2 regions of the Pantoea sp. X-Soil-ISGK-285 genome follow, and region 1 is predicted to be linked to the other one. Evidence: predicted binding sites of a transcription regulator. Region 1 holds the regulator's gene; the other holds the start of a gene.

What was found. The regulator CRP, encoded in region 1, controls carbon source genes, mostly activating them, when cyclic AMP is high. The targets are predictions, from matches to a motif close to ATGTGANNNNNNTCACAT.
Region 2: the regulator CRP is predicted to act here: its motif matches at 3,140-3,157, upstream of AC6I8B_RS01655 (nucleoside-specific channel-forming protein Tsx).

The regions. Positions count from the first base shown of each region.
Region 1 is NZ_AP035938.1:3,709,855-3,725,982, forward strand. Features, by position in the region: gene tauA (taurine ABC transporter substrate-binding protein) at 1-280, opposite strand, end outside; gene AC6I8B_RS17570 (LacI family DNA-binding transcriptional regulator) at 517-1,497, shown strand; gene AC6I8B_RS17575 (LysE family translocator) at 1,499-2,101, opposite strand; gene AC6I8B_RS17580 (hydrolase) at 2,159-3,175, shown strand; gene AC6I8B_RS17585 (YheU family protein) at 3,180-3,398, shown strand; gene AC6I8B_RS17590 (phosphoribulokinase) at 3,460-4,329, shown strand; gene AC6I8B_RS17595 (OsmC family protein) at 4,715-5,119, opposite strand; gene crp (cAMP-activated global transcriptional regulator CRP) at 5,423-6,055, shown strand; gene AC6I8B_RS17605 (YccS/YhfK family putative transporter) at 6,113-8,188, shown strand; gene argD (bifunctional acetylornithine/succinyldiaminopimelate transaminase) at 8,190-9,410, opposite strand; gene AC6I8B_RS17615 (aminodeoxychorismate/anthranilate synthase component II) at 9,492-10,067, opposite strand; gene AC6I8B_RS17620 (putative adenosine monophosphate-protein transferase Fic) at 10,109-10,702, opposite strand; gene AC6I8B_RS17625 (YhfG family protein) at 10,692-10,862, opposite strand; gene ppiA (peptidylprolyl isomerase A) at 10,962-11,534, opposite strand; gene tsgA (MFS transporter TsgA) at 11,796-12,974, shown strand; gene AC6I8B_RS17640 (cytosine deaminase) at 13,008-14,285, opposite strand; gene nirB (nitrite reductase large subunit NirB) at 14,503-16,128, shown strand, end outside.
Region 2 is NZ_AP035938.1:371,125-387,252, forward strand. Features, by position in the region: gene AC6I8B_RS01640 (M20 family metallo-hydrolase) at 1-459, opposite strand, end outside; gene AC6I8B_RS01645 (LysR family transcriptional regulator) at 574-1,470, shown strand; gene yjdN (VOC family metalloprotein YjdN) at 1,546-1,983, shown strand; gene AC6I8B_RS01655 (nucleoside-specific channel-forming protein Tsx) at 2,080-2,946, opposite strand; gene AC6I8B_RS01660 (sensor histidine kinase) at 3,226-4,581, opposite strand; gene AC6I8B_RS01665 (response regulator) at 4,578-5,237, opposite strand; gene AC6I8B_RS01670 (hypothetical protein) at 5,784-6,050, shown strand; gene AC6I8B_RS01675 (helix-turn-helix domain-containing protein) at 6,292-6,660, shown strand; gene AC6I8B_RS01680 (LysR family transcriptional regulator) at 6,831-7,727, shown strand; gene AC6I8B_RS01685 (MFS transporter) at 7,838-9,043, shown strand; gene AC6I8B_RS01690 (glucose/quinate/shikimate family membrane-bound PQQ-dependent dehydrogenase) at 9,099-11,489, opposite strand; gene AC6I8B_RS01695 (hypothetical protein) at 11,765-12,364, opposite strand; gene AC6I8B_RS01700 (MFS transporter) at 12,765-14,006, shown strand; gene AC6I8B_RS01705 (hypothetical protein) at 14,330-14,539, opposite strand; gene AC6I8B_RS01710 (Gfo/Idh/MocA family protein) at 14,755-15,912, opposite strand.

The sequences.
Region 1 (16,128 bases):
CAATCGGCAGCTTCTGCGCCGCCGCGACCGCTAACGGGCTGGAACCGATATTGCCAATCTGGACGTCACCGGACGCCATCGCACGTAATACCCCGGCGCCGCTGTCAAATTTGCGCCAGTCAACGCTGGCCCCGCTTTCTTTCGCAAAGCTGTTGTCAGCCTGCGCCACTTTCGCCGGCTCAGCCGAGGTCTGGTAAGCCACGGTGACATTGACCGCATCAGCCCGAAACGCCAGCAGCGCCAGCGCTGCGGCTAAAAAAGTTAAACGTGTTGCTGCCATAATCACTACCCCACCGTTTTTATAGTGGAGGCAGTGTCTCTGCGCGCTATAGTTTCATAAAGGAATTAAAAATTATCCCTAATAGAAATAAGTTCTTAGATCACTATCTGCAAAACTAAGTCAAAAATCGCAAATGCTGAAAATAGCTAAAGTAAGCAAAAATGTCAGGCGCTCACATTGTCCCTGTGCTATTCATATGCGTTCCCAATTATTGCCTGTTAAGGTTTCTGAATCCGATGTCGATCGAGAAAGTCGCTCAGCTGGCTGGCGTCTCCAAAGCCACGGTATCGCGGGTTCTCAACGCGCATCCCGGCGTGAAGCCCGATACGCGTGAGAAAGTTCTGGCGGCAATCTCTGCCTGCGACTATCAGCCCAACTTACTGGCGCGTCAGCTGCGTACGTCGCAAAGCAACATGCTGCTGGTGCTGATCTCGGATATCACCAATCCCTTCTGTTCACGCGTGGTTCAGGGCATCGAGGCCGAAGCGGAACTGCACGGCTATCACATCCTGCTCTGTAACTCCGCCTCGCAGCTCCAGCGTGAAGCCGCTTATCTCTCCCTGCTGACCGGAAAAGTGGTCGATGGCGTGATTACGATGGATGCGGCCTCCGGTTTACAGGATTTGCAGGCGCTCATTGCCGGGGCGCCCTGGGTGCAGTGCTGCGAATTTGATCCGGATATCCCCGCCTCCTCGGTCAGCATTGATCACCTTGAAGCCGCGCGCGACACCGTCCATTACCTTGCCGGTAAAGGGCGTAAACGCATCGGGCTGATCAATGGCGACATGCGTTACCTTTACTCACATCATCGTGAAAAGGGCTACCGGCAGGCGATTGAGGAGCTGGGGTATGCGTGGTCCGGCGTCTCCTACACTTACGAAATCTCCTGTGAGGCGGGCAGTCAGGGGCTGAGGGAGTTGATGGCGCTGCCGGAACCGCCGGATGCGGTGTTTGCGGTTTCAGATGTGCTGGCGGTAGGCGTGGTGCATGCGGCGCTGGAAGCGGGTCTGCGCGTGCCGGAAGATCTGGCGGTGGTCGGGTTTGATGGCGTGTCGTTTACCCGCAGCCTGAATCCGCCGCTGACGACCATCGAGCAGCCGATGAACCAGCTGGGCGCGCGTAGCGTGCAATTGCTGCTGCAGAAGATCCGCAATCCTAATGCGCCAGTCATCCGCGAGGTGCTGCCCTGGACGCGCGTTGAACGCGCATCCAGCTAATTTAGTGCCAGATTAACAGCACGCAGGCGGCGGTCAGCAGCCCCATGGCGAGGTTAAAAATTTTCCAGGCGCGACGGCTGCGCAGAATGCGGCCGATCATCGCACCAAATCCCATCCAGATAACACCCGATACCAGATTAACCAGAAACATGCCGATGCTTATCGCCATCACTGAATGGCGATATGCGTCACCGGCCAGGCTGAAACTGGCGACCGCGCCCAGCGCCATCAGCCAGGCCTTGGGATTGATCAACTGCAACAATCCGCCCTGCCAGAAGGGCATCGGCGCATCCGGCGCCTGATCGGTTTCCAGCTTCTCATAACTGGCGGTAGCGATTTTCCATGCCAGCCAGAGCAGATAGAGGCTACCGGCGATTTTCAGCACCAGGTGCAGCGAAGGATAGAGCAGGATCAGCCCGCCGACGCCAAAGGCCACCATCAGCAGCATCACCTGCATTCCGATCATGATGCCAATCATCAGCGGAATGGTGCGCATAAAGCCAAAATTAGCGCCCGAGGCGGTGAGTAACATATTATTAGGCCCGGGCGTAATGGCCGCGACCCAAAGAAATCCCAACATTGATAAGAAAAGACTCAGTTCCATGGCAATCGGGTACTCCTTACCCTGCAAGAAAAAACTTATCGAAGCTAACAGTGTGATATGGAACAGACAAGCTTTTACCACATGAAATTTACCGGACCGGAAAACGAGCACTTCACGCCTCCTGAGAGTCTGCGTAATGCGCACCTGCAGACCCTGCTGCCGCGCCTGCTACGTCGTCGTATCGCGGGCGATCCCCACTGGCAACGTCTCGACCTGCCGGATGGCGACTTCGTCGATCTCGCCTGGAGTGAAGATCCGCAGTTCGCGCAGCATAAACCGCGCGTGGTGCTGTTTCATGGGCTGGAGGGCAGTTTTCATAGCCCCTATATTCATGGCCTGATGGCGATCTGCCGCGCGCGCGACTGGCTGGCGGTGGTGATGCATTTTCGCGGCTGCAGCGGCGAACCGAATCGGCTCAACCGCATCTATCACTCTGGCGAAACCGAAGATGCCCGCTTTTTTCTGCACTGGCTGCGCTCCCGCTGGGGCCGCGTACCCACCGCGGCGGTGGGTTTCTCGCTGGGCGGTAACATGCTGGGCTGCCTGCTGGGCCAGCAGGGCGCAGCCGCTGAGGTAGACGCGGGCGTCATTGTCTCCGCTCCGCTGCTGCTGGAGCCCTGTAGCGTAAAACTGGAACGCGGCTTCTCACGCGTCTATCAATACTATTTGCTGGCGCAGCTCAAGAAAAATGCCCGCCGCAAACTGCACGCCTGGCCGGATACGCTGCCGGTCAATCTGGCGCAGCTGAAAGCGCTACGTCGACTGCGCGACTTTGATGATGCCATTACCGCCCGCGCCCACGGTTTTCTGGATGCGGCCGATTACTATCATCGTGCCAGCGCCATGCCCTGGCTGAAGCACGCAGAGAAACCGCTGCTGATCATTCACGCCAAAGATGATCCTTTTATGAGTGATGAGGTGATCCCGCACAGCAGCCAATTATCTGCCACTATTACTTATCAACTGACACCACACGGCGGCCATGTAGGTTTTGTTGGTGGGACATTACGCCAGCCTGAAATGTGGCTGGAACAGCGTATCCCCCAGTGGATCGCCCCTTTTCTGGATAACTGATCTCGTGATTATTCCCTGGCAACAGGTCTCACCTGAGACCCTTGAAAATCTGATTGAAACCTTTGTGCTGCGCGAAGGCACGGACTATGGCGAGCAGGAACGCAGCCTGATCGACAAGGTGGCCGATGTGCGACGTCAGCTGGAAACGGGTGAAGTGGTACTGGTGTGGTCGGAACTGCACGAATCGGTCAATATCATGCCGCGCAAAGAATTTCGTGGCTGATGCACCCAACGGCATTTCGTGTTAACAATGCCTATTGCCCGACCTCACAGGGAGCTTTTCTATGTCTGCACGTCATCCCATTATCGCGGTGACTGGTTCCAGCGGCGCAGGGACCACCACCACCAGCGTGGCGTTTCGCAAAATCTTTCAGCAGCTCGATCTTCATGCGGCGGAGCTGGAAGGTGACAGTTTTCACCGCTTTACCCGCCCTGAAATGGATATGGCGATTCGTAAGGCGCGCGATTTAGGACGTCATGTCAGCTACTTCGGCCCGGAAGCCAATGACTTTGGCCTGCTGGAGCAGAGCTTTAAAGAGTATGGTCAGAGCGGACAGGGCCAGTCGCGTAAATATCTGCATACCTATGATGAAGCAGTGCCGTGGAATCAGGTGCCCGGCACCTTTACGCCGTGGCAACCGCTGCCGCAGAACACCGATATTCTCTTCTACGAAGGGCTGCACGGCGGCGTGGTAACGGCGCAGCACAACGTAGCAGAACAGGTTGATCTGCTGGTTGGCGTGGTGCCGATTGTGAACCTGGAGTGGATTCAGAAGCTGGTGCGCGACACCGGCGAGCGCGGCCATTCACGTGAAGCGGTCATGGATTCGGTGGTGCGCTCGATGGAAGATTACATCAACTTCATCACACCACAGTTCTCACGCACTCACCTCAACTTTCAGCGCGTCCCGACCGTCGATACCTCAAACCCGTTCGCTGCCCGCGCTATTCCGTCACTGGATGAGAGCTTTGTGGTGATCCACTTCCAGGCGCTGGAAGATATCGACCTCCCCTACCTGCTGGCGATGCTGCAGGGCTCGTTTATCTCGCACATCAATACGCTGGTGGTGCCTGGCGGCAAAATGGGTCTGGCGATGGAGTTGATCATGGGTCCGCTGGTGAAGCGGCTGATGGAAGGCAAACGAATAGAGTAAGAGGCCAAAAGGGCCTTTCCAGACTAATGCCAATGCCAATGCCAATGCCAATGCCAATGCCAATGCCAATGCCAATGCCAATGCAGGATGAATCTGACAGCAGCGAAAAAGCTTAACACGCAGGGAACCGGGTCAGAAGAGGAAAGCGTCCCGCGCCAGGGACGGCGCGGGCCGAGCGGCCAGGGATTGGCTTAAGCGACTTTCCGATCTGACCCGGTTCCCAGCGCAGGCACAGTCTGACAGCGGACCGACACAAACCGCTCTGACCCTGTTCAATACGCAGGCACAGTATCAAAGCGGATTCCCGGCCCAGGCACAGTCCTAAAGCAACCTGCATCAGATACTGGAAGTGAAGTTAGCAGGTCTGCAATAACCCCTGCGGCTACTACAGCTCAATCACTTCATAGCTATGCGTAATGTTGACGCCTTTACCCAGCATGATGGCCACAGAGCAATATTTTTCAGCAGAAAGATCCACAGCGCGTGAGACCGCTTTATCCTGGAGGGCTTTGCCACTCACGATAAAATGCAGGTTGATGTGCGTAAAGATTCGCGGCGCCTCTTCACGACGTTCTGAGGTCAGTTTTACTTCACAATCAGCCACATCGTTTCGGCCTTTTTGCAGAATTGATACCACGTCAATCGCGCTGCATCCGCCCGCCGCCATCAGCACCATCTCCATTGGGCTGGGCGCTTTATCACCCGAATTTCCATCCATCAGTATCTGATGGCCGGATGAGGATTCTCCGAGGAATGTCAGCCCTTCTACCCATTTCACTCTTGCCTGCATGATTTTTGCTCCGGAATACGCTGTTTTGTCGCCAGAGTACGCTTTCGCCTGGTAAACAGCAATCCAGAGAAATCCGCCCGTAGCTGAAGCGAGACAACAGAAGACAGTCGGCAAAAGCTGTGCTACAAACAGTGCTGAAAATATTTTTCGTCACCCGATGACGAAGCCGGGAAGGATGATGCGCACTGCGCCTGATGCGGCCCGAATAATTTCCTGAAATGGAAACGCTTGAAGCTTTCACCGCCTGACAGGGAAAACTGCCCCCTGTATTTTGGGCACGATTACAACAGAGGATAATAGCGAATGGTTCTCGGCAAACCGCAAACAGACCCTACACTCGAATGGTTCCTGTCCCATTGCCATATTCACAAGTATCCATCCAAAAGTACGCTGATTCACCAAGGTGAAAAAGCAGAAACGCTTTACTACATCGTGAAAGGTTCCGTTGCGGTTCTGATTAAAGATGAAGAAGGCAAAGAGATGATTCTTTCCTACCTGAATCAGGGCGATTTTATTGGTGAACTTGGCCTGTTCGAAGAAGGCCAGGAGCGCAGCGCCTGGGTACGTGCGAAAAGCGCGTGCGAAGTGGCGGAAATTTCTTACAAGAAATTCCGTCAGCTGATCCAGGTTAACCCTGACATCCTGATGCGACTCTCATCGCAGATGGCGCGTCGCCTGCAGGTGACGTCTGAAAAAGTGGGTAACCTCGCTTTCCTCGACGTAACCGGACGCATTGCACAGACCCTGCTCAACCTGGCGAAGCAGCCAGATGCCATGACGCATCCCGACGGCATGCAAATTAAAATCACTCGTCAGGAAATTGGCCAGATTGTTGGTTGTTCACGTGAAACCGTGGGCCGTATTTTGAAGATGCTGGAAGATCAGAACCTGATCTCCGCACACGGCAAAACCATCGTCGTTTACGGCACCCGCTAATTCCTGTCACCCACGGCGTGATGGCAACATCACGCCGTTATTGTTTGTGTTGGGCCGATGTGGCGTCGAATTATTTACCATCCTGAAGTTAACTACGCCTTGCGGCAAACGCTGGTGCTCTGTCTGCCGGTGGCGCTGGGCTGGCTGGCTGGCGACCTGCAAAAAGGTCTGCTGTTCTCATTAGTGCCCGCCTGCTGCAACATCGCCGGTCTGGATACCCCGCATAAACGCTTCTTCAAACGCCTGATTGTTGGCGGCAGCCTGTTTGCCCTCGGCAGCTTTCTGATGCAGTGGCTCACCCTGCATGCTATTCCGCTGCCGCTGATCCTGTTTGCTATGCCCTTATTGCTCGGCGTTACCGGGGAGATCAGCCCGCTGCATGGCCGTCTGCTGCCCGGCACCCTGATTGCCGCCATCTTTACCCTGAGCCTGATTGGCCGCATGCCAATCTATGTTCCCCCGCTGCTCTATATCGGCGGCACGCTATGGTACGGGCTCTTTAACTGGTTCTGGTTCTGGCTGTGGAAAGAGCAGCCGATGCGCGAAAGCCTGAGCCTGATCTACCGCGAGCTGGCTAACTACTGCGACGCAAAATATACCCTGCTGACGCAGCTGACCGATCCGGAAAAGGCGCTGCCGCCGCTGCTGGCTCGTCAGCAGAAAGTGGTCGATCTGATTAACACCTGTTATCAGCAGATGCATATGCTGTCGGCAAGCCGCGATCACAGCCATAAACGGCTGACGCGCGCCTTTCAGGTGGCGCTGGATCTGCAGGAACATATCTCGGTCAGCCTGCATCGGCCGGAAGAGGTGCAGAAGCTGGTCGAACAGAGCCACGCCGAAGCGGTGATCCGCTGGAATGCCAAAACCATCTCGGCCCGGTTGCGGGTGCTGGCGGATAACATTCTCTATCACCAGCTACCCGATCGCTTTGCGATGGATAAACAGCTCGGCGCGCTGGAGAAAATCGCCCATCAGCATCCCGACAATCCGGTGGGTAACTTCTGCCTTTACCACTTCAACCGCATCGCGCGGGTTCTGCGCACCCAGAAACCCCTTTATCAGCGCGATCTGATGGCTGACCGCCAGCGCCGTCTGCCGCTGTTACCGGCGCTGCGCAGTTATCTCTCGTTCCGCTCATCGGCCCTGCGCACTGCCGGCCGCTTTGCGGTGATGCTGATGCTGGGCAGCGCGCTGGCTCTGTTCTTCAACATCCCCAAACCCTACTGGATCCTGATGACCATCATGTTCGTCAGCCAGAACGGCTACAGCGCTACCCGTGTCCGCATTCAGCACCGGGCGCTGGGCACTTTTGCCGGTCTGGTGATCGCGGCTGCCACGCTGCGCATGGCGGTGCCAGAGTCGCTGGTACTGCTGATCATGCTGGCGATTACCTTTATCAGCTATCGCTTTACCCGCCAGTTCTATGGCTGGTCGATGATTGGCTTTACGGTCACGGCGGTTTACTCGCTGCAATTGCTGTCGCTGAATGGCGCGCAGTTTCTGCTGCCACGTCTCATGGATACGCTGATGGGTTGTCTGATCGCCTTTGGCGGGATGCTGTGGCTGTGGCCGCAGTGGCAGAGCGGCTTACTGCGGCAGAACGCCCATGACGCACTGGAAACCTATCAGGATGCGCTACAGCTGTTGCTGGGTGACGAACAGTCACCAGAGAAACTGGCTTATCAGCGGGTGAAGGTCAATCAGGCACACAATGCGCTGTTTAACTCACTGAATCAGGCGATGCAGGAACCCGCGTTCAACTCCCGCTATCTGAGTGATATGCGGCTCTGGGTCACGCACAGTCAGTTTATCGTCGAGCATATCAACGCCATGACGATTCTGGCGCGGGAGCACACCATGCTCACTGCCTCGCTGGCTGAGCGTTACCTGCAATCCTGTGAAATCGCGCTGCAGCGGTGTCAGCAGCGGCTGGAATATGATGGTGAAAGCTCACAGGTTAACCTGCTGGATGAGCTGGAGAACATCAGTGAGGGACCGATCACGGTGGTGGAGCAGCATGTGCGGCGCATTCTCGATCATCTGAGCGTGATGTACACCATCTCATCGCTGGCGTGGAACCAGCGGCCGCAACATGGCCGCTGGCTGATCAGACGCTTACGTAAAAACTAAGCTAGCCGTTGAGCACGTTGCCGACGGCCGTGGCGAAGCGGCTCATGCCCTCTTCGATGTCGGCAGGCTCAATGATCAGTGACGGGGCAAAACGCATCACGTCGGTGCCGGCAACCAGCACCATCACGCCTTCTGCGGCCGCGGCATTCAGGATGTCGCGTGCTTTACCGGCATGCTGCGGTTTCAGCGCCGCGCCAATCAGCAGACCCTTGCCGCGAATATCGCTGAAGAGATCATACTTCGCATCGATGGCCTGCAGCGCCGTGACAAAGTGCTGACGACGTGTCTCAACGCCTGCCAGCACCTCCGGCGTATTGATAATATCGAGCGCAGTTTCGGCGATGGCGCAGGCGAGTGGATTGCCGCCATAGGTGGTGCCATGCACGCCCGGCGCCATGGTCGAGGCGATCTCGTTAGTGGTCAGCATGGCGCTGACCGGGAAACCGCCGCCCAGCGCTTTGGCTGAGGTCAGAATATCGGGCTGGATGCCATAATGCTCATAGGCGAATAGCTTGCCGCTGCGCCCCATGCCGCTCTGCACTTCATCCAGCACCAGCAGCGCCTGGTGCTGATCGCAAAGCTCACGCAGTCCCTGCATAAATTCCTGCGTTGCGGGCACGACGCCGCCCTCACCCTGAATCGGTTCAACCACAATGGCGCAGGTATGATCGTCAATGACCGCTTTTACTGCGTTCAGATCATTGAACGGCACATGGACGATATCCGCCGGTTTAGGCCCGAACCCATCAGAATATTTTGGCTGTCCGCCGACCGTGACGGTAAACAGCGTCCGGCCATGAAAGGCGTTATGAAAGGCGATAATCTTACTTTTGAATGGGCTGTGACGTTTGCAGGCGTAGTAGCGCGCCAGCTTAAAGGCGGCCTCGTTGGCTTCGGCCCCGGAGTTAGCGAAGAAGACCCGCTCGGCAAAGGTCGCCTGAATTAACTTACTGGCAAGACGCAGCGCCGGTTCGTTGGTGAAGACGTTGCTGGTGTGCCACAGCGTCTCGCCCTGACTTTTCAGCGTCTCCACCAGCGCAGGATGGCAGTGTCCAAGTGCGGTGACGGCGATACCACCTGAGAAATCGATATACTCTTTGCCCTGCTGATCCCATACACGACTGCCCTTGCCTTTTACCGGCACGAACTGCGCAGGTGCATAAACAGGCAAAATAACGTTATCGAACGTCTCCCGCGTGACCGCAATTTTTTCCGCTGCCATAGATGACCCCATTTAGATGACTGATGTGCAACTTTGAAATAATAATCACAAAATATGCATAAAAAATCACTCAAAGGCAACTTATTGCTCAAGGAAATTGCGCAGCAGCTGATGTCCCTGCTCGCTGAGAATGCTTTCGGGATGGAACTGCACGCCTTCCAGCGCCAGGGTTTTATGGCGGAATCCCATAATTTCGTCAGGCTCGCCGTCACGCACCGTCCAGGCAGTCACCTCGAAGGCATCTGGCAGGGAGTCGCGCTGTACAATCAGCGAATGGTAGCGGGTCACGGTTAGTGGATTATTCAGAGTGCGGAACACGCCCTGTCCGGTGTGCTGAATCGCAGAGGTTTTGCCGTGCATCACCTGACGCGCGCGCACGACCTGCGCGCCATACGCCTGCGCAATTGCCTGATGGCCCAGGCAGACGCCCAGCACAGGCAGCTGACCGGCGAAATGCCGGATCGCCGCCAGCGAAATGCCTGACTCCGACGGCGTGCAGGGACCAGGGGAGATTACCAGATGAGTCAGCGGTAACGCCGCCATCTGCTCCAGCGTGATGGCATCATTGCGCACCACCTGAACCTGCGCGCCCAGCTCGCAGAAATATTGATAAAGATTCCAGGTAAAGGAGTCGTAATTGTCGATAAGCAGCAGCATGGCCAGTCCAGAATAATTACCCGCGCCGCTATTCTACGCGGTTAAGCCGCCTCGCTCACCACTTTCGCAAATACCTGCTCCAGCAAAGTCAGGTCTCCGGCCACACCAGCCTGATTCGCCGCTTTCCAGCTTTCAGCGTCAGTCTCTTCCCAGGAGAGCAGATAACCGGCATGCAGCGCCAGCTGTTCAAAGAAAATCCGCTGCGCCCGACCGTTGCCGTGGCGGAAAGGATGCAACATATTGATTTCGCAGTAGTAGTGGGCAACACGCTCAATAAACGCGTCACGTGGCAGGTCAGCAAGGCCCTTCTCCTCCTCCAGCGCGGCCATCAGGGCGTTACCTTCCTTTTCGATATATTCGAAATGACAGAACGGCGTCTCATCGCGCCAGATATCGATAGTGCGCAGTTCACCAGCCCAGCTGTAGACGTCCTGAAACAGCGTACGGTGGATCTGGCGCAGGTAAGGCAGTCCAGGATTACGTGGGCCCAGCTCCAGCGTGGCGGCACGCGCCGCACTAAAACTCAGCTCCGCCTTACGCAGCTGCGCGGCATCGTGAATATCGGGCAGGTTTTTCAGCACATTGTCATGCTGCCACAGGTAGGGATCCTGGCTGACGGCGGTATTAGAGTCCATATTGCCTCCTCAGTGACGCCAGACGTGCGGCCGCATCATCGCTGTTTACGCTGGTTTCATTTGGCGAGAAGCCTTCCAGCCGACAGCTGGCCTGATAGCTGGCGCTACGCCGCTGTCGCCACAGGGTGACCTTCTGTTTTTCGGTGAGTTTGTTCGCCATGCCGCCTCCTGCTCAGGTTTTTGCCCTAAGTATAAGAGCAAATTCTGGCTTTGCCGGATGCGGCAGGCGGTCGCCATCCGCAGATGGCGACGAACGGACTTAAGGCAGGACTTTGGCGGAGAGGATAACTACCGGTTTGGATGGAACATTCTGGTAAGGACCCACATCTTTGGTCGGTACCTGAGAAATTTTTTCAACCACATCCTGACCTTTCACAATCTTACCAAATACGGCATAGCCAAAATCGCGCTGTCCGTGATCGAGGAATGCATTATCCGCGACGTTGAGGAAGAACTGGCTGGTCGCACTGTCTTTATCGGCGGTTCGCGCCATGGAAATCGTGCCACGCAGGTTACGCAGGCCGTTATCCGCTTCATTCTTGATCGGCGCGTTGGTCTGCTTCTGCTGCATGTCCGTAGTGAAGCCCCCACCCTGCACCATAAAGCCCGGGATCACGCGGTGAAAAATGGTGTTGTTGTAAAAACCGTTGTTGACGTAATCAACGAAGTTTTTCACAGAAACCGGCGCTTTCTGGTTATTCAGTTCGAGTTCGATATTGCCGGCGGAGGTGGTGAGCAGAACGTGGGTGTCACCTTTTGCAGCCAGCGCCTGGGCGGAAACGGAAGAGAGCGCTAACAGGGTGATGGCCGCTGTTAAAGTACGTTTAAACATGAAAGATTCCTTACCTGGGAGAGCGGGCACAAAAACGTGATTGATTGTAAAGAGACTCTATTCCAGGAGCCAGCGTTTTACCTATATTTACGCTGTGGCAGCAAATGGGGGGAGCAAACGTTAAACCCCGGCAATTACGTGATTAAAATCACACAACACATGAAATATGGATCTCTGGTTTCACTGGTTGTTTATTAAGATCACGGTTCCGTTTACACTTTCTGACACTTTTTGGCACCCGGTTCTCAACAGGTTCAGAACATGACAAACCGTAATCGTATTGGCCTCACCTGGATAAGCTTCTTCTCCTACGCGCTTACCGGCGCGCTGGTGATTGTTACCGGCATGGTAATGGGCGATATCGCAAAAGATTTCCAGATCCCCATCTCCAGCATGAGTAATACCTTCACCTTCCTCAACAGCGGCATCCTGGCGGCGGTTTTCCTGAACGCCTGGCTGATGGTGATTGTGCCACTGAAGCGTCAGCTGATTTTCGGCTTCGTCCTGATGGTACTGGCGATAATCGGGTTGATGACCAGCCGCGATCTGACCGTCTTCTCGCTCTGTATGTTTGTGCTGGGCGTGGTCAGCGGCATTACTATGTCGATCGGCACCTTCCTGATCACCCATATGTATGAAGGCCGCCAGCGCGGTTCGCGCCTGCTGTTTACCGACTCCTTCTTCAGCATGGCGGGCACGCTGTTTCCGGTGCTGGCGGGGATTCTGCTGGCGCGTCAGCTGCCGTGGTACTGGGTCTACGTCTGCATCGGCTTTATCTACGTCGCGATCTTCATCATGACGCTGTTTGTCGAGTTCCCGGTGCTGCGTAAGCCCGAAAACAGCCCGACAGTTGAGAAAGAAAAATGGGGTGTGGGCGTGCTGCTGCTGGCAGTGGCGGCGCTCTGCTACATTCTGGGCCAGCTTGGCTTTATCTCCTGGGTGCCGGAATATGCCACTAAAGTCATGGGCATGAATATTAATGATGCCGGACAACTGGTGGGCAGCTTCTGGACCGCTTATATGGTGGGGATGTGGGCCTTCAGCTTCCTGCTGCGCTTCTTCGATCTGCAACGCATTCTGATGGTGCTGGCGGGACTGGCTACCGTGCTGATGTACTGGTTCGTCAGCAGCCAGGATGCCAGCATGCTGAAGTGGATCATTATGGTGTTGGGCTTCAGCTCCAGCGCGATTTACACCACTATCATCACGCTCGGTTCGCTGCAGACCAAAGTGGCGTCACCGAAGCTGGTGAACTTCATTCTGACCTGCGGTACCGTCGGCACCATGCTGACCTTCGTGGTGACCGCGCCGATTGTTGAGAAGAGCGGCGTGCACACGGCGCTGGCCACCGCTAACGGCCTCTACGCGGTGGTGTTTGTGATGTGTGTCCTGCTGGGGCTGGTCACTAAACATCGCTCGCACGGTCACGTTACGCATTAATCATTCAGGGCGGCGATTGATCGCCGCCCTGCTTTAACGCCGGAAGTCTATCCGCTCCCGCTCCCGCCAGTAAATCTCGCTTTCTGCGGGCTTTGTCTCTGCCACCACAGTGCCGCGACGCAGCGAGTAGCGCACCGGAACCTGTCTTCTTACTGCATCAAAACCACTCTCTGCCGGCAGAATAATCAGGCTGGCATCGTTGCCGGTCTGAATGCCATAGCCTGACAGCTGCAGCGTCTTCGCGCTGTTATGCGTAATCAGATCCAGACCCGCATCAATCTGCTCATAGCCCATCAACTGACAGACGTGTAAGCCCATATGCAGCACCTGCAGCATGCTGGCGGTGCCCAGCGGATACCAGGGATCGAACACATCGTCGTGGCCGAAACAGACGTTAATCTCCGCCTCCAGCATCTCTTTCACCCGCGTAATGCCGCGCCGCTTAGGGTAGGTATCAAAGCGGCCCTGCAGGTGAATATTGACCAGCGGATTCGCGACAAAATTAATGCCCGACAGCTTAAGCAGTCGAAACAGTCGTGAGGTATACGCGCCATTATAAGAGTGCATCGCGGTGGTATGACTGGCCGTCACGCGCGCGCCGTTGCCATCGCGATGCGCCAGCGCCGCCACGGTTTCCACAAAGCGCGACTGTTCATCATCGATCTCATCGCAGTGAACATCGATCAGCCGATCGTAGCGGTTAGCCAGCGCAAAGGTTTTATGCAGCGACTCAACGCCATATTCACGGGTGAATTCGTAATGCGGGATCGCGCCGACCACATCCGCGCCCAGCCGCAATGCCTCCTCCAGCAATGCTTCACCGTTGGGATAAGAGAGAATACCCTCCTGGGGAAAAGCAACAATCTGGATAGTGATCCACGGCGCCATCTCCGCCTTCAACTCCAGCATCGCTTTAAGCGCCGTCAGTGACGGGTCAGAAACGTCAACATGAGTACGGACAAACTGAATGCCGTTGGCAATCTGCCACTTCAGCGTCTGCATCGCCCGCCGCTTAACATCTTCATGACTGAGCATGGCTTTGCGTTCAGCCCAGCGCTCAATGCCTTCAAACAGCGTACCGGACTGGTTCCAGGCGGGTTCGCCAGCGGTCTGAGTCGTATCCAGATGAATATGCGGCTCAATAAAAGGCGCGCAGGCTAAGCCACCCTCGCCGTCCAGCGATTCATCCGCCGGTGAAGCGTGCTGCGGCTGGGCTGAGAGCCGGGCAATTTTGCCATCGGCGATGGCGATCTGCCATAACCCATCCCGCCAGGGTAAACGCACGTTATTGATCCACTTAGGTGACATCATTGCCGACTCCTTTTCCGGTTTTGTGTTTTAAAACTAACACGATTCAGGTGACCCGCCGCAAGCCCGAATAATCAGCGGGTTATCCGCACCAGAAAAAATTATTTCAAATCAACCATATACCTCTTAATAGGTATATGGCGTCGTGGTTGATGTATATCAATAAGTGCCGGAAACGGCGCGCTATTGTAGCCGCAGATATCGCAAATTTGAGGCAAAAATGAGCAAGCACAATGTCGTCGTTATCGGTAACGGCATGGTCGGCCACCGCTTCATAGAAGAATTACTAGAGAAAGCGGAACCTGACCAGTTTTCGCTGACCGTCTTTTGTGAAGAACCCCGCGTCGCCTATGATCGTGTCCACCTGTCCGCCTACTTTTCCCATCACACCGCTGAAGAATTGTCGCTGGTTCGTGAAGGCTATTACGACAAACATCAGGTCAATCTGCTGCTGGGCGAACGCGCCATCACCATTAACCGTGATGAGAAGCTCATCCACTCCAGTACCGGTCGCGCGGTGCATTACGATACGCTGATTTTTGCCACCGGCTCTTATCCGTGGATCCCGCCAATTAACGGTGCCGAAGGCAGCGACTGCTTTGTCTATCGCACCATCGAAGATCTCAACGCCATCGAAGCCTGTTCGCGCCGCAGCAAACGCGGCGCGGTGATTGGCGGCGGCCTGCTGGGGCTGGAAGCGGCGGGCGCACTGAAAAATCTGGGCATTGAAACCCACGTCATTGAATTTGCGCCGGTGCTGATGGCGGAGCAGTTAGATCAGCAAGGCGGTGAGCAGCTTCGTCGCAAGATTGAGCAGATGGGTGTACGGGTCCACACCGGTAAAAACACCCAACAGATTGTGCATCACGAGCACGGCGGCAAAACGCTGCAGTTTGCTGATGGCAGCGCGCTGGAGGTCGATTTCATCGTCTTCTCCACCGGCATTCGCCCGCAGGACAAACTGGCGAAGCAGTGTGGATTAGCACTGGGGCCGCGCGGCGGCATCGCCATTGATGACCAGTGCCGGACCAGCGATCCCACTATCTACGCTATCGGTGAGTGCGTTGCCTGGCAGAATCGTGTCTATGGCCTGGTGGCGCCGGGATACAAAATGGCCCAGGTCGCCAGCGACCATCTGCTGGGCCGCGACAATGCGTTTACCGGCGCGGACATGAGCGCCAAACTGAAGCTGCTGGGTGTTGATGTTGGCGGCATTGGCGATGCGCGCGGCACCACGCCAGGCGCTCGCAGCGTGGTCTGGCTGGATGAGAGCAAATCGATCTACAAGCGCCTGATTATCAGCGAAGATCAGAAAACCCTGCTGGGTGCCGTCCTGGTGGGCGACACCAGCGACTATGGCAACCTGCTGCAGCTGGTGCTGAATGGTATTCCGCTGCCTGCTAATCCGGAAGCACTGATTCTGCCAGCCGGCAGCGGGGATAAACCGGCCATCGGCGTCGATTCTCTGCCTGATACCGCACAAATCTGCTCCTGTTTTGACGTCAGTAAAGGCGACATCATTAAGGCGGTTCAGGGTGGCTGTCATACCGTGGCAGCACTGAAAAGCAGCACCCGTGCCGGCACCGGTTGCGGCGGCTGTATCCCACTGATCACCCAGGTTCTCAACAGTGAACTCAGCCGTCAGGGCATTGAGGTCAATAACCATCTTTGCGCCCACTTCGCCTGGTCACGCCAGGAGCTTTATCACCTGATTCAGGTAGAGGAGATTAAAACCTTTGACGAACTGCTGGCCCGCTATGGTCAGGGTTACGGCTGTGAAGTGTGCAAGCCGGTGGTTGGCTCACTGCTCGCCTCCTGCTGGAATGAGTATGTGCTCAAGCCCCAG
Region 2 (16,128 bases), 740 kb from region 1:
GTGGCCGTCATGTCCGCAGGCGTGCATCATGCCTGCGTTGCAGGAGGCGAACCCTTCACGCTGCGGCAGATGATCGTCAGCCTGGCTCTCGTTGAGATCCAGGGCATCCATATCGACGCGGAAGCCCATCACCGGGCCAGGACGGCCGGTCTCAAGCGTTGCCACGATGCCGCAGAATCCGCCGGAGAAGTGGCTGATCCACTGCGGCAGCGCGCCCTGTTGCAGCGCGCGCGCTTCCTGCTGCTTCAGCACTGCCTCGTCGGGCAAGCCCATCCGCGCGTCGGCGTCGATGACCTCACGGCCCAGCTTCAGTTGATAACCGAGCTTATGCAGCTCTTCAGCGACGAAGGTGGCGGTGCGGAACTCCAGCCAGCCAGATTCGGCATAGTGATGGAAGTCGCGACGCCACTGTTGCAGCTGTGGCAGCCGGGCGCTGACGTGGTCTGAAAGGGGGTTCATCGGCTCTCTCCTCGTTGTTGATTTTTTATGCACTGTTCCGAATCTACACAATGGTATTGACCGGCATAAGATGCGAATATCTTGTGACTGATAAACAACGGTTATCGCAAAATTATGTCTGCCAATCTCAAGCTCCATCAGCTGCGCGCCTTCGTTGACGTGGCGCGACAGGGCAGTATCCGGGCGGCAAGCCGTCTTTCCGGGCTGTCACAACCGGCGTTAACCAAAGCGATTCAGGAACTGGAGCGCGAGCTGGGGGCAAAGCTGTTTATCCGCCGTCAGCAGGGCGTGGTGTTAACCGATATCGGTGATAACTTTTTTCGGCATGCCAGCCTGGTGCTGGCAGAGCTGCGGGTCGCCGAAGAGGATATTCAGCAGCGGCTGGGACTGGGTGGCGGTCAGGTGAATATCGGCGTCGGTGGTAGCGTGGCGCGCACCATTATGCCGCAGGTGATTAACCAGTTTCATCGCGAATACCCGCTGGTGAAGGTGCGCATCGTCGAAGGCCAGCTGGTGTCGATGGTGCATGAACTGCGTCAGGGGGCGCTCGATTTCACCATTAATACCTACGATCAGAGCCATCTCGATCAGGAGCTGATGTATGAGCGGATGATGGAGCGCGAGTACAAGGTGGTGGTGCGCAAAGGCCATCCGCTGGAAAAGGCGCGCTCTCTGGCGGAGTTACAGCAGGCGGACTGGACGATGCCAACGCCTAAAGGCAGTTACTACCGCTTGTTGCACGATCTGTTTGGCGAACGCGGCATGGCCCCGAAAATTGTGGTGACCTGTGAAACCTTTATGGCCTGCACCAGCCTGGTCGCGCAAAGCGATTTCATCAGTATTCTGTCGGTCGACGTCATTGACGACCCGATTCTGGGTCGGTCGCTGGTGGCGCTGACGCTCGACGAACCCCTGCCGAAAGCGATCTTCTATCTGATCCAGCGCAAAGACACGACGCTGACCCCAATGAGCAGTTATATGGCACAACTCTTTCGCCGTTATTGCCAGTAAAATCAGTGAGTAAAGTTGATCGTCTACACTGTTAAGGTACTGAAAAAAATCCACCCGACAAATATAGAGGTTACGATGCAAGTCAGTCCTTATCTGTTTCTCTATGGCCGTTGCGAAGAGGCTATCGACTTTTACCTGCAGGCGACCGGGGGAGAGTTGCTCTCTAAAATGAAATTCGGTGATATGCCGGATCAGGGTGAGCAGGTCGGCGATCAGTCTGCCGCGCCGCAGCCGCCAGAAAAGATCATGCATGCCCAGCTGCGTATTGGTGACGGTGAGCTGATGCTGAGCGATGGCAACACCGATCAGCCGCCAGCGTCTGAGCATGCCGGTTACGCGGTCAGTCTCTCAACTACCGATGTCGAAAAGGGTAAAGCCTGGTTTGAGAAACTGTCGGCAGGCGGCAAGGTGACAACTGAGTGGCAGGAGACGTTCTGGTCGAACGGATTCGCGATGTTTATTGATAAGTTCAACATTCCGTGGCGCATCAATGTCGAGAAGCCGCAGGAATAATCGGGCCAGCCGGCGTCGCAATTTGCGGCGCCGTATTAATTAATGGCAACTGCCCGGATTAATGCGCGGCGGCGCTATTCAGGCCGCCGCACGTAATCAGAAGTTATAACCCGCCACCAGGTAGTAACCCCAGCCAGTCGATTTCACTTCAAACGGCCCGTTGCCAAAATTCTGTTCCTGTCCATCCGCCCACTGTCCGCCGTTGTGGAAGTAACGCGCTACCGCAGAGAAGTGCCAGTGATCGTAACCCAGTGACAGAATGTGGCTGGAGGCGATGGAGTTGCTGGTGCGTGATGAACCGCCTTTATCGCGGAGATCGGAACCCCAGTCGAAGTTGGTGAAGCCCACATAGCCCAGGTTACCGCCCCACAGCGTGGTGATTGGCACGAAGTATTTCACCTTGAAGCGATAGCCATCCCAGCTGTTTTCATTCGCCGCACCGTAGTTTTCCCACTGATATTTGGCGTAGACGTTCAGCGACAGACCGACATCGCTGTGCGTATCGATATCGGTGCCCAGACCCATGTACCAGGTGTTCTGGCGGCTATCGCTGTTGCGGCCCATGTCGTAGATGTAGTTGTTAGCGAAATACCACTCTTTGAACGGACCAAACGCCAGGCTGGTGCCGGTCAGTTTGTCGATAGAGAAGCGCGGCTCAATCTCCATAAACATCGGTGAACCGTGATCAAAAATGCCGTTGGCGTTGCTGTTGCCTGCGCCGAAGAAGTTGGTCAGATCGAGGTAGCCATAAAAATCGAACCAGTCCTTCTTCGCAAACGCTTCATATTCCAGATAAACGTCGTTGTTAAACTGCGGTCCGAAACGGGTGTGGTAGCTGCCTACCACGTTAACGCTCTGATGCCACCAGTCGGAGACATACTGCGGATCGCTTTCAGCGGCCTGCGCAGCGCCACTCAATGAACATGCCAGCACGGCACCTGCTATCAACGTTTTAAATTTCATTATTATCAGCCACATGCTTTTGACCGCCGCACAGCAGACGCAGTCAGAGAGAAATCGGTCCCTTGATGGGAATGAGGGTTTCACAGCAAATAACAGCCAGTTCTTCAGCCCGCGTAGCGTGCCTGTAACAGATCGATAGAAAATAGATTTTGCTCACGTTTGTCAAAAAGTGTTGCATTACAATTCAGCTAAAATGTGATGCGCTTCACAATAATGACCAGGATCGAACGGAACCAGGCAACCGTTTACGTTGTCTGGTTCGTGATCAAACGGGCGGGATCAGGGAAGGGTGACGCGAACCTGCAAACCACAAATGGCACCCTGTGGCGTCATGCAATTGGAAAGGGCGACGTGAATCTGATGCTTCTGTGCGACGTTGCGCACAATGGATAATCCCAGCCCGCTGCCCTGGGCTTTAACGTCAGGTGAACGGGTAAAACGGTCAAAGGCGCGTTCGATAAAGGATTCCGGCATGCCTGGCCCGTTATCGACAATATCGACCACTGTTTTACCTGCGACCCGATGCAGCAGCACATCGACCAGGCTGCCCTCCGGCGTGTGCAACATGGCGTTACCAATCAGATTGTCGAACAGGCTGCGCAGCTCGGAACGGCTGGCCTGCAGACGATACTGCGTGGAGCCATTAAAGCCGATATCGATGCCGCGTTTATCTGCCACTACCATCAGCTGCTCAATGCTCTCTTTCAGCAGATCGTCCAGTTCGATATGCTCGACGCTGGCGACCACGCTCTGGTCATCCTGACGCGAGACATTAAGTAACTGCGTGACCAGATGACGGGTGCGTGTGACGCCCGCTTCCAGCTGGCTGAACTGCCGGCTCGCTTCGCCTGGCTGGATATGCTGACGCAGATTTTCCAGCTGCAAGGTCACCGCCGTTACCGGCGTGCGCAGCTCATGCGCCGCATCTTCCAGGAACTGACGCTGCGACGACCAGGCCTCACGCAGCTTACTCAGCAGCGAGTTGTAGGCGGCCACCAGCGGCAGGATCTCATCCGGCAAGCCTTCGGGTGAGACATTGTGCGGATGATGCGTCTCCTGCGCGGCAATCTGACGCGAAGCGACCTGCAGATCCCGGGTGATCTTGCGCACCACCAGCCAGATCACCAGCAGTGACAGCGGCATCATCAGGATCAACGGAATGATCGCTGACAGCGCCCGCTTGACCATCAATGCCTTCATGTAGCTGAGGTTGTGCATCACCTGGATGGTTTTGATCTCGCTGCCAGGTAAGCCGGGCCGGGTATAGATGCGCCATTCGCAGTCGTCGCACTGACCCACATGCACGTCGCGATAGCCCCGTTGATTTTGCAGCGGAGCCTGCAGCTCCGGCCATGAGCTGGCCCGTAACTGACCCCGATCGTCCCACAGTTGCACCACAAAGGCGCTCTTCGCCTTGTCAGGCGCAATAAGCATCGGCATCAGGGCGGGCATCTGTTTATTAGTGGACCAGGCATCAGCGATTTTTGCCAGCTGATCGTCCTTCATGGTGCCGACCATATCGCCGTAGCAGCTGAAGAAATACCAGGTGACGCCGCCGATCATCAGCAGATGAATAATCAGCAGCGTAGAGAGTAATTTGTTGCGTAATGAACGCATAAAGGTGAAGGGTTTCATATTGCCGGTACCCGCCAGCCCAGTCCGCGCACATTGCGGATCACGTCGTTATCCAGCTTGCGGCGCATCCCGTGGATCAGAACATCCACCGCGTTGCTGCTGACTTCATCGCCCCAGCCATAGATGCGATTTTCCAGCTGCTCGCGCGACAGAATAGCGCCTGGCCGCTCCAGCAGGGCGTAGAGCAGGGCATATTCGCGCGCCGTAAGCTGCTCGCGCTGTCCTTTGTAGAGCACTTCGCGGGTCATCATATCCAGCTGCACATCGCCGCTGCCCAGCACCGAGTCTGCTGCGCCGTGGCTGCGTCGGGTAATCGCGCGCATCCGGGCCATGACTTCCTGTAAATCGAACGGTTTAAGCAGGTAGTCGTCAGCGCCGCTGTCGAGTCCCTGAATCCGCTGCGCCACCGTGTCGCGTGCGGTAAGAATCAGCACCGGCGTGGCGTCGCCGCGCCCGCGCGCCCGGCGCAGTACCTGCAGGCCATCATCGCGCGGTAAGCCGAGATCGAGCAGCACGCAGCTGTAGCCGCCTTCGCTCCAGGCATTCTGGGCATAGATGCCATCACGCACCCAGTCCACCGACCAGCCCGCGCCCTCCAGTGCCTGCTGCAGGTTCGCGCCGATCATTTCATCATCTTCAACCAGTAACACGCGCATGGCTGATCTCCTTCATAAAGATAGGGAGAGAGTTTACTCACCAATTGTTAGGCCAGAATTATCCGCCGTCATACTTCGCACTGTGGCGGCGTTGGCTGCTTTTGCTCACCCCAGTCACTGACTTATGTCAGCTCCCGGGGACTCGCGCATTTGCCGCCTTGCCACAGCATGAATTATTTCGCGGACCGCCGTCACCGGTATTTTATGGAGGAGTCAGGTGGCCTGATGTCCCCATCCATATCCATTGAGATGCCAGCGATTGCAAGCGTAAATGGGGTGACGTATATTTGAGCAACAGATTAATGCCAGACATTTCAGCGGTGAATAGTATGTCAGCCCAGGAAGCAAAAATCAGACATCAGCGCGAGTATCAGGATCGTGTTGAAGCCGTCCGAAATGGTCAGGCTCCGGGCCGCGTGCTTGAAAAACGTCCTCAGGGTATTGTGCCTGCAAAAAGTGGACGCAGCCTCGCATTTTTCTGATGTCACGCCGTGCTGAAATCAGCCAGGTAGTAAAATAAGCTCATCATACAGGTGGGCTTTTTTTATGACATTGCACGCTATTCCTCCAGAAGAACAGATCCTTAAACTCAACCATTATCTTATTGATAACGCCGGACAACTTCCGTCACCGGTTATTACTGTAGGCGGTCAGGCTGTTATGTACTGGTATCTGACCTACCTGCATCTTTATCCTGATCAGCCTGATGTAACATCCATAACCTCAATTGATGTTGATTATGTCACCCGAAAGGAAGGCGTTGATTTTCTGGCTCAGGAATATCAGCGATATCTCAAACATGTTGACGCCTGACAGGGCTGAATGCCCCCGTCACTTATGATGCAGAAATAAATTTGTCTGACTCAGCGTTTTTATCTTCTGCCTTTTTTCAGCAGCAATCTCTTCACGAACTTTCACACTAAAGCCCCGCTGGCCGCGCGATTCCGCCTCCGTTTCCGCCGTTGCTAATTCTGCGCTAATTTTCTGCTAATTAAGGGATAAATTTTAGCAGGTAGAGTGGCTCCACTGCACATCAGCATCAACAGGAGGAACCATGAATCAGCGCGAGTTTATTCGGAGTTTGCTGGACTGGATTGAGAACAACTTAGGACACGATCTGCATCTGGATGAGGTGGCGCGCCGCTCGGGCTATTCGCGCTGGCATCTGCAACGGCTGTTTCGCCAGCATACCGGCTTTTCACTGGCAGAATATATCCGTCAGCGCCGTTTAACCGAGTCTGCGCTCACGTTGCTGAGCAGCAACGAAGCGATACTGCAGGTGGCGATGAACTATGGCTTTGATACCCAGCAGGCCTATACCCGCACGTTTAAAAACTACTTTATGGTGACGCCTGGCCAGTTGCGCCGTCAGCGTCGCGTCGAGCCGGATCGGCTGCTATTCCCTCTGGCGATGGCCAGCTGATGCCTGATAAGACCTTCCCGTCACAGCCTGCGGACGGGAAGGTCGGCCCGCGCTTTGCGCTTCTCTCCACTTGTTCTTCGCCTCGCCTTTTTTTGCCCATCAGCCACAGTGACCCCGCCCGAACGTGTTAGTTTGTTGCCAGCATCCCTTTACTGTCGGAGTCGGGAAACATGGAAAACGGCGCGAATTTAACCGCCATGTTGGTATTTGCACGGGTTGTGGAATTACAGAGTTTCAGTGAGGCGGCACGCGCACTCGGCTTGTCCAAATCCCATGTCAGCCGGGAGATCGCCCGTCTGGAGCTGCGGCTCGGTATCCGGCTGCTGCAACGTACCACCCGGCGGCTGGCGCTGACCGAGCTGGGCCAGGCGTACTATCCCTACTGTGTGCGGATGCTGGCCGAAGTGCAGCGCGCCGAAGCCTTTGTGCAGCAGGTGCATCAGCAGCCCGCAGGCCATGTCAGGCTGCAGGCACCCGTCACGTTTGGCTGCCAGTGCGTAGTCCCTGTCCTTAACCGCTTTCTGCGTCGGCATCTGCATATCAATGTCGATCTTGATCTGACCGATCGCAGTCACGATCGGCTCGATGATCAGGCGGATCTGGCGATTGTGATCCGATCCCGATCGCCACAGCAGGGCAATTTTCGGGTACTGAGCGAAATCGAGTGGGGGCTCTATGCCGCGCCCGCCTACCTGGCGCAGCGACCCGCCATCACGCATCCTGAGATGCTGCCACGCCACGACCTGCTGCTGTTTCATGGTCCGGCGCACACCGCCGCACTGCCGTTCCGCCGTGATAAACAGCGGCTGGCACTGGATGTACGTAGCCGTTTTCGCGCCAATAACAGCATGGCGCTGCTCAATGCGGCACTGGCAGGGAGCGGCATCGCCTATCTGCCCTCCTACATGGCCCAGGAGGCGATGGCGCGCGGGGATATTCAGCAACTGCTGCCGGAGTGGCAGATGGATCGTCTGCAAAGTTATCTGCTGCTGCACGACACGCCTGAACCGGCGTCGCCCGTGACGCTGCTGTGCGATGCCCTGGTTGCGGCGCTGAATACAGGCTGATTGTTGCCTGTTGACAACAATCAGCGCCACAGAGTAACTATCCCGCCGCGACTGTTGTTACTCCGCTACGCCGGTTAGCCTGTATCCCTGATTACTCACCGGATATCATCATGCAACAGTCACCCGAAACTGCAGAGTTTCAGCACTGGCGACGTAACTTAGGGGTCTGCGTCGTCGGCTCTTTTACCACTATCGTGGCGATGACGCTGCTGCTGCCGTTCCTGCCGCTCTATGTTCAGCAACTCGGCGTTGAGCAGCCTGCCGCTATCGCCCGCTGGTCCGGCCTTGCCTACGGCGCGACCTTTTTCAGCGCCGCACTGACGGCGCCGTTGTGGGGCAGGCTGGCTGACCGCTATGGTCGTAAGCTGATGCTGATTCGGGCCAGTCTCGGGATGGCGATTGCGATGTCACTGATTGGCATGGCGACCGCGCCGTGGCAACTGGTGGCGCTGCGCCTGCTGGCGGGGCTGCTGGGCGGCTACGCATCGGGATCGACCATTCTGGTGGCGGCGCAAACGCCGAAAGCGCAGACCGGCTGGGCGCTGGGGGTATTATCTTCCGGTATTATGGCCGGTAACGTGGTCGGACCGCTGCTCGGCGGTGTATTACCGCCACTGATCGGGATTCGTCAGACTTTCTGGCTGACCGGTGCCGTGATTTTTCTCGCCTTCCTCGCCACCACCTTTTTACTCAAAGAGCAGCCACGTGCTCCCGCTACATCGCGCGCCAGCCAGCAACCGCATCCTGAAGCCGGGCCGGTTAATCACAGCCTGATACGGCTGATGTGGCTCTCTGGCATGTTGCTGATCTTCGCCAGCATGTCGATTGAGCCGATTATTACGCTTTACGTGGGCGAGTTTGTGCAGGGCGACCACCAGATCACCCTGATAGCCGGACTGGTGATGTCCGCGGCGGCGCTGGGCACGGTCCTGGCGGCACCACGACTGGGTCGGCTGGCCGATCGGGTAGGGCACTGGCGGGTGCTGACCGGCGGTTTAGTCGTTAGCGGGCTGCTGCTGATACCCCAGGCATTTATCACGGCGGCCTGGCAACTGGTGCTGCTGCGTTTTCTGATGGGGATGGCGCTGGGCGGGTTGATGCCGTGCATCACGGCGATTATTCGTCATAACGTGCCGGGCTCACAGGTTGGGCGTATGCTGGGATATTCGACATCGGCACAATATATCGGCCAGGTCAGCGGCCCGCTGTTCGGTGGGCTGGTGGGCGGTGCATTCGGGATGCGGCCGGTGTTTCTGGCAACCTGCGTGGTGATGCTGTTTTGCGCCTGGCTCAACTGGCGTGGCATGAAAAAGTAGTGCGATCAAAAAAGGCGGACCGGAGTCCGCCTTAGTTTATTCACAGCTGCGTGAATTACTTCTGGTCTGGCAGCGCGTAGGCAATCACATAATCGCCCAGCCTGGTACCAAACGAGCCGTGACCCCCTGCCGCGATGACAACGTACTGCTTGCCATCCACTTCATAGGTCATTGGTGTCGCCTGGCCGCCTGCTGGCAGACGTGCCTGCCATAACAGTTCGCCGGTATCAGTGCTGAAAGCACGCAGGTAGTTATCTGCGGTCGCACCAATGAAGAACACCTTACCTGCGGTGGTGATAGGACCACCCAGCATCGGCATACCCATTTTGAACGGCAGCGGAACCGGTGCGCTATCGCGAACGGTACCGATACGCTGTTTCCACACCACGTTGTTGGTCTTCAGATCCACCGCGGAGATGTAACCCCAGGCAGGCTGTTTGCATGGCAGACCAAACGGTGACAGGAACGGGTTCAGCTCGACGCCATACGGCACGCCATACTGAGGCTGAATACCGGTTTCGGTACCTGAACCACCTTCAGCGCCTTTCGGCGGCTCAATCGGGTTGCCTGGGCCACGTGGAATCAGCTTAGAGACAAACGGCAGCGCCATTGGGTTAGCAATCGCGATCTGACGATGAGGATCGACTGCGATGCCGCCCCATTCGAACATACCGAGGTTACCCGGGAACACCAGCGTACCCTGCTCAGATGGCGGGGTGAACGGACCTTCATAGCGCAGGCGCTTGAAGATCACGCGGCACACCAGCTGGTCAAACATCGTTGCGCCCCACATATCCTTGTCCGTGAGATTCTGTTTCGGACGGAAGGTCAGCTCAGAGTAGGGCTGAGTGGCGGCAACGTGATCGCCTTTAGCAGCACCCTGTGGCACTGGCGTTTCTGGCGCAGGCACGACTGGCTTGCCGGTACGGCGATCCAGTACAAAGATGTTGCCGGTTTTCGCTGGCGCGTAGACAACCGGTACGGTGTTGCCATCTTTGTCGGTGATGTCAGCCAGCGTAGGCTGCGACGGCAGGTCCATATCCCACAGATCGTGATGCACAGTCTGATAAGACCAGACCAGCTTACCGGTGGTGGCGTTCAGGGCCAGCACGCTGCTCGCATAACGCTCCTGCTCTGGTGTGCGGTTACCGCCCCAGATATCCGGTGTGCTCACGCCCATCGGCAGGTAAACGGTATCCAGTTTCGGATCGTAAACTGCCGGTGCCCATGAGTTCGGAGAGTTCATGGTGAAGGTGTGTTCATCAGCCGGAATGGCATTAGGATCTTTTGCGCCTGGATCAAACACCCACAGCAGTTTGCCGGTATTCACATCAAAGCCACGAATCACGCCTGACGGCTCGCGGGTTGAGTAGTTATCGGTAACCGCACCCGCCATCACGATGGTGGTGTTAGTAATCACCGGCGGTGAGGTCGGCTCATACTGACCTGCAGTGGTGACAGGCTGTTTGTGTTGCAGATCCAGCTCGCCGTTGACGCCAAATGCCGGGCAGCGTTCGCCGGTCTCTGCGTCCAGTGCAAACAGACGACCATCGTTGACCGGCAGATAGATACGACGTGAACACAGCGCAGGCTGAGTGTTCGCTGCATCGGCGGCTGCCGGCACTTCGTGGTAAGAAACACCGCGACAGGTCACGTGCTGGAAGGTCGGGTTGACCTTCATGCCCGGATCAAACTTCCACTTCTGCTTACCGGTGGCCGCATCCAGTGCAAACAGGATCTGGTGTGGCGAACAGAGGTAAAGCGTGTCGCGGATTTTAATCGGCGTGACTTCGTCGGTAATTTCACCCGGATCGTTAGGGGTTTTCATGTCGCCAGTCTGGAACTGCCAGGCAACCTGCAACTCTTTCACGTTCTGGTGATTAATCTGCTTCAGCGGAGAGAAACGGGTTCCCTGCTGATCGCGCGCATAAGCGGGCCAGTCAGCATCCGGGATGTTGCTCAGCGGCGCAGCCTGCGGGGCGTTGTCAGCGGTTTCTGGTACTGACCCGTTGATGACCTGCGGATCGTTGAATACCGCATAGGCCAGCACAATGGCACTGGCAATCAGCGCCACAGCCATGGTACCCAGCGCGGCTTTGCTGCCCGCGTTGAAGCTGCGATAAACAAACGGCAGGATCAGCCAGACACCGAAGATCACCAGCACATCGGTGCGTGGTGCCAGTGCCCAGAAGTCGGTGCCCACTTCCCATACACCCCAGATCAGGGTGCCGATCAGCAGCAGCGCATAGAGAACCAGCGCAGTGCTTTTACGACGGGAAAGCAGATAAGCGGTGATAAGCATCACCACACCGCCAAAAACGTAATACCAGGAACCACCAATGGCGGCTAACCAGCCACCGCCAATCAGCATAAACGCGCCCGTCAGCACTGCGAACAGCACCGTCAGGAAACGAATTACGCCAAAAGATGAGGAGTTTTTCCCCATAATATCGACCTCGTTTCGTTGCCATAAAACACACGAAAACAACCAGATAGGCTGTTTCCAGTTATCAAGTACAAATGATTAGGGTGTTCTGAAGTATCTCTTCCGTTAAGACAGACGATCCCTTTGTGTTAAATGTTATAGCAAAATCAGATCGAGGTTTGATTTTTTTGGCTTAAACCGCTTAACAACTGGAATAAAACGACATTTTATGGGGGATTAAAGGACGTTAAGCGCACCGCCGTGTGCCCTTAACGCCGGAAGGCAGGATTTGTGAATCAGCAGCTAATAAGATCGCCGTCCGAGCGTTGCTGTTGCCAGCCGCTGATATTTATCTCAGCAAACTGCTCAGCGGTTAAGGGCGGCGTATGACTTCGTACGATTACCTCTGCCCCTTTTTCACGGAACGTCGCCATAAAAAAGGGAAAGGTAAACTTCTCATAATTATCATTAAAGAAAGATTCGGTTAAAACAATTCCTGAAAAAGGAAAAGATTCCAGCAGTCGCCAGTCTGCACCCGGCGGCGCAAAATCATAAAGCCAGAAATCAAATTTCTTTGTTAATTCAAGCAGTGACGTACTGTGTGCTGCCAGACTGGAATAATTAATTCCAATCCGGACACGCGCATTTTGTAAATGCGTATAGGCATCCGGAACCGCGATCATTCCCCGTAATCGAATATCTTCCACCGGCACAACCATTAATGCTGCTTCAGTAGCAATTTGATTGTGTAATGAAATAATGTTGTTTGTATTAAGTATATTGCCGCTATCCTGGTTTTGCTGAAGATAAGGCACGCTATAACAAATGCCAGTGACATTACGCTTAACGTGATGGATTGGTTCAGTAACATAGGGGTTATATAAACTGTTTTTCATTATCTCTATGAAATTCAATAGAAAGGATTTGTTGTTAATTAAGCATATAAAAAGTCGCATTTTTCTAAACGCGTGAATAAATATAGATCACATGCTTAATCCAAATCATCCTTTTGTTGCCTGAGAAAGTAAATAAACCTGTTAGCAAAGAAACGATAATTCCTTTGGCGTCTGATGATGTGCTGGAATATATTCAATAGTCGGGACCAATAGGCTGGTAATAATCATGAGGGGTCTGACGCGCCTCGGCCGGACAGGGACGCTGCTTATCGCGCAGGGAGGCTGCGCTGAAGCCGCAGGCCTTCTGCTCGCATCCGGTCTGCTATCGTGAAGCCGACAATCACCACACCAATAACACCGCGCAACGACGCGGGTTTCCTCACCTGATTTGGGATAAGACATGGGATTTATGGCATCGGCAGCGGAAGAGTCGCTGTGGCGACATCGGACATTTGTCGCCTTCTGGGTGGCGCGTACCTGCTCATCATTTGGTTTTCAGATGTTCTCGGTCGCAATCAGCTGGCAGATCTATGCGCTGACCAACAGCGCGATGGCGTTAGGGATGATTGGCTTAATGCAGTTTCTGCCGTCGGTGTTGCTGGCGCTGCCAGCGGGCCATCTGGCGGATCAATATGACCGGCGGCGGATCGTGCTGTTGGGTCAGCTGGTGGAATTTGCCGCACTGCTGGCATTAGTGGTGCTTACCTTATTCCATACCCCCGATAAGACCGCCTTGTGGGGGCTGGTGTTTATGATTGCGGTGGCGAAAGCGCTGGAGTGGCCTGCGATGTCTTCGATGCTGCCGTCGCTGGTGCCGCCTTCGATTCTGGCGCGTGCGATGGCGATGAACTCCGTGGGCGGTCAGGCAGCGGTTATCGTCGGGCCGACGATTGGCGGGCTGCTTTATGTCGCCGGGCCGCATGTGGTGTATGGCGTTTCCGGTCTATTTTATCTGGTTTCGCTGACGCTGGTGAGTCTGCTGCGTTATGAACGCCCGGTGCAGGCTCGTCTGCCGATGAATATGAAGAATCTGTTTGCCGGGATTCACTTTATCCGTGAGCGCAAAGATGTACTTGGGGTAATTTCGCTCGATCTGTTTGCGGTGCTTTTGGGCGGTGCAACGGCGCTGCTGCCGATTTTTGCCAAAGATATTCTGCATACCGGGCCCTGGGGGTTGGGGATGTTGCGCGGCGCACCGTCGGTGGGAGCATTGCTGGTGGGCATCTGGCTGAGCCGTCACAAGCTGGAGAAGCATGTCGGGATGATTATGTTTGGCTCGGTGGCGGGCTTTGGCGTTGCGACGCTGGTGTTCGCGCTTTCCACGCAGTTATGGCTGTCGCTGGTGGCGCTCTGTGCATTGGGTGGCTTTGATATGGTGAGTATGGTGATCCGGGGTGCGCTGGTGCAGCTGGATACGCCGGATACCATGCGCGGTCGGGTGAATGCGGTTAACGCGATTTTCATTAATACGTCGAATCAGCTGGGCGAGTTTGAGTCGGGGTTGCTGGCGGCCTGGATGGGTGCGGCACCGGCGGCGGCGATTGGCGGCATCGGTACGCTGGTAGTGGTGGCGCTGTGGATGAAGTTGTTTCCACATCTGCGGCGTCGTCAGAAGCTGGAGAATGAGGTGGATCCGGTTTGAACAACCGAGGTTGGTGAGGCAGATACGGTTGTAGAATTGAGTGCAGTCTCAGGGAGCCTATGCCTTGCGCAAAGACGCAAAAGCGCCATCCATTCGCTGTGAGTATGTAAGTTGCCTCTGACTGAGACGCAAACCGGACGAACGCAAAGCTCCGTGACGCCTTTCAAAACGTTCCTGATTTACACGAAAACGCGTTCCTTGCTATAACTTATCTCTCATCGGCAGGCCTGTGGCCTCCTCAGTCAGCTTAAGCGCTTATAGAGGGTACCGTTATGAATCAGACTCACTCCATTCCGGAAATTTATAATCCTGATGTGCCGTATTCAGTAAAGTGCGAGATCGTGGCGCAGCTGTGCCGGGCGCTGGCTTCCCATAAAAACATCCCGGTTAGCGCCCTGAGAAAATATCTTCTGGAAAAAACTCACGTTGATTTCGAAAATCTGGAGGATAACCCGGTAGGAATGCTGCTGCTGTATGAGTATCTTCACTGCCAGCGCCCCTCGGTCTGCGCCCGGAATGAAAAAAACCTTCATTAAGCGCTGCCTTCAGCAGGGGGCCATTTAATCAAATACGCCTTCGGAGAAGATGGCTGGAGAGGGGGCGGCTGAGTTGTCGCTGGCGACGGTTTCCCGAGCCAGCTCAACCTCAATATTGTCACTGGCCCGAAGGCCAGTACAGGAAGTTACCAGTCATACTGCCATTAAAATCCTGGGGTCAGAGGGGGAGGCCGACCCGCAGGCTGGGGCCATCAGGCCCCGGTTTTTCCCAGGTTGGCGTCAAATGTTAGCCAGCTTTCACGCATGTCCACTACGCTGCGGGTTTTACGAGCCTCATCGATTTTAATTGCCGTGAGGCCCGCTTCCAGCGCGTCCACTACTGAAACTTTCAGCGGTGTTCCCTGTTTAATATGTTTAACGATCTCTTCAGCCATCAACGCATCTGCGCCGTAATGGCCATCATACGCATTGCCACTGTAGGCGGTATCGACCTCTTTCTCGCCGCTGCGCGCGTTGTGTACGCGGAAGTAGTTGCGCACGAAGTCGCCTTCCGCCATGCCGTCGGTGCCCATGACACAGAAACGGCGGAACTCATCCGGCACATTCAGATTGGCGTGGAAGGCCAGCGTCGCGCCGCCTTCGTACTCAATCAGGGCAGTCTGGTAGTCGACAATATCGGCATCGCTGTCGAACACCGCATCGGTGCTCGACCAGCCGCTGGGCTTCACGTGATAAAGTTCTGAGTCAGCGGTGATAGCTCCCTGCGGCGCATGAGCGGGAGTAAAGGATTTCCGGCCACCAAAGCTGGCGACGCGGATCGGGCGCTCCTGCAACAGCCCCTGATAGAGATCGATGTCGTGACAGCATTTTTCCAGAATGTACGGGCCGGCATATTTCTCCAGACGTCGCCAGTCGCGCTGAAAGAATGCGCCGTGATAAGGCTTGATATGTTCTGTCGCCTCAATCGAGGTGATCTCACCCAACTGACCCGCATCGCGTGCCGCCAGCAGATCGTGATAGAGCGGGGAATAGCGCAGTACCAGGCCGACCAGAATGCGCGCTTCGCCATACTGACGCACCAGCTTCGCCATCTCCATGGTCTGCTCTTCATTGATCACCACCGGCTTTTCGGTAAACACCGTGTAACCCGCTGCCAGCGCCTGACCCACATGCTCCAGATGCAGAAAGTTGGGAGAGCCAACCAGCACGACATCCATTCCGCCATGTTCCAGCAGAGCATCGATTGACGCAAAGGCCTGGCCGGGCGCGATACCAAAGCTGTGCAGATTAGGCAGTCCGGCGGGTGCCGGATCGTAATAACCCACTACCGAGAAGGCGTCGTCGGCTTTGCTGAACTCTTTGATCACGTGGGACAGTCGAAAGCCGAGACCGATAATGCCTACTTTCATGTTAAACCCCTGCTCCTGAAATCGCATGATGCATAGCCCGCCTGTGATCGGGCGCGCCTGTTGATAATCTGACCACCAACTTATTACGACAGAAAAACTAATGTCAATAACGCACTGCGCGTTTTGCGAGGGGGTTTTTGTTATGACGATGTAAAATAACAAGAAAATTCAGATATGATTTTGCTATATTTATTTGTTATTGCGATTTAAGTTTTT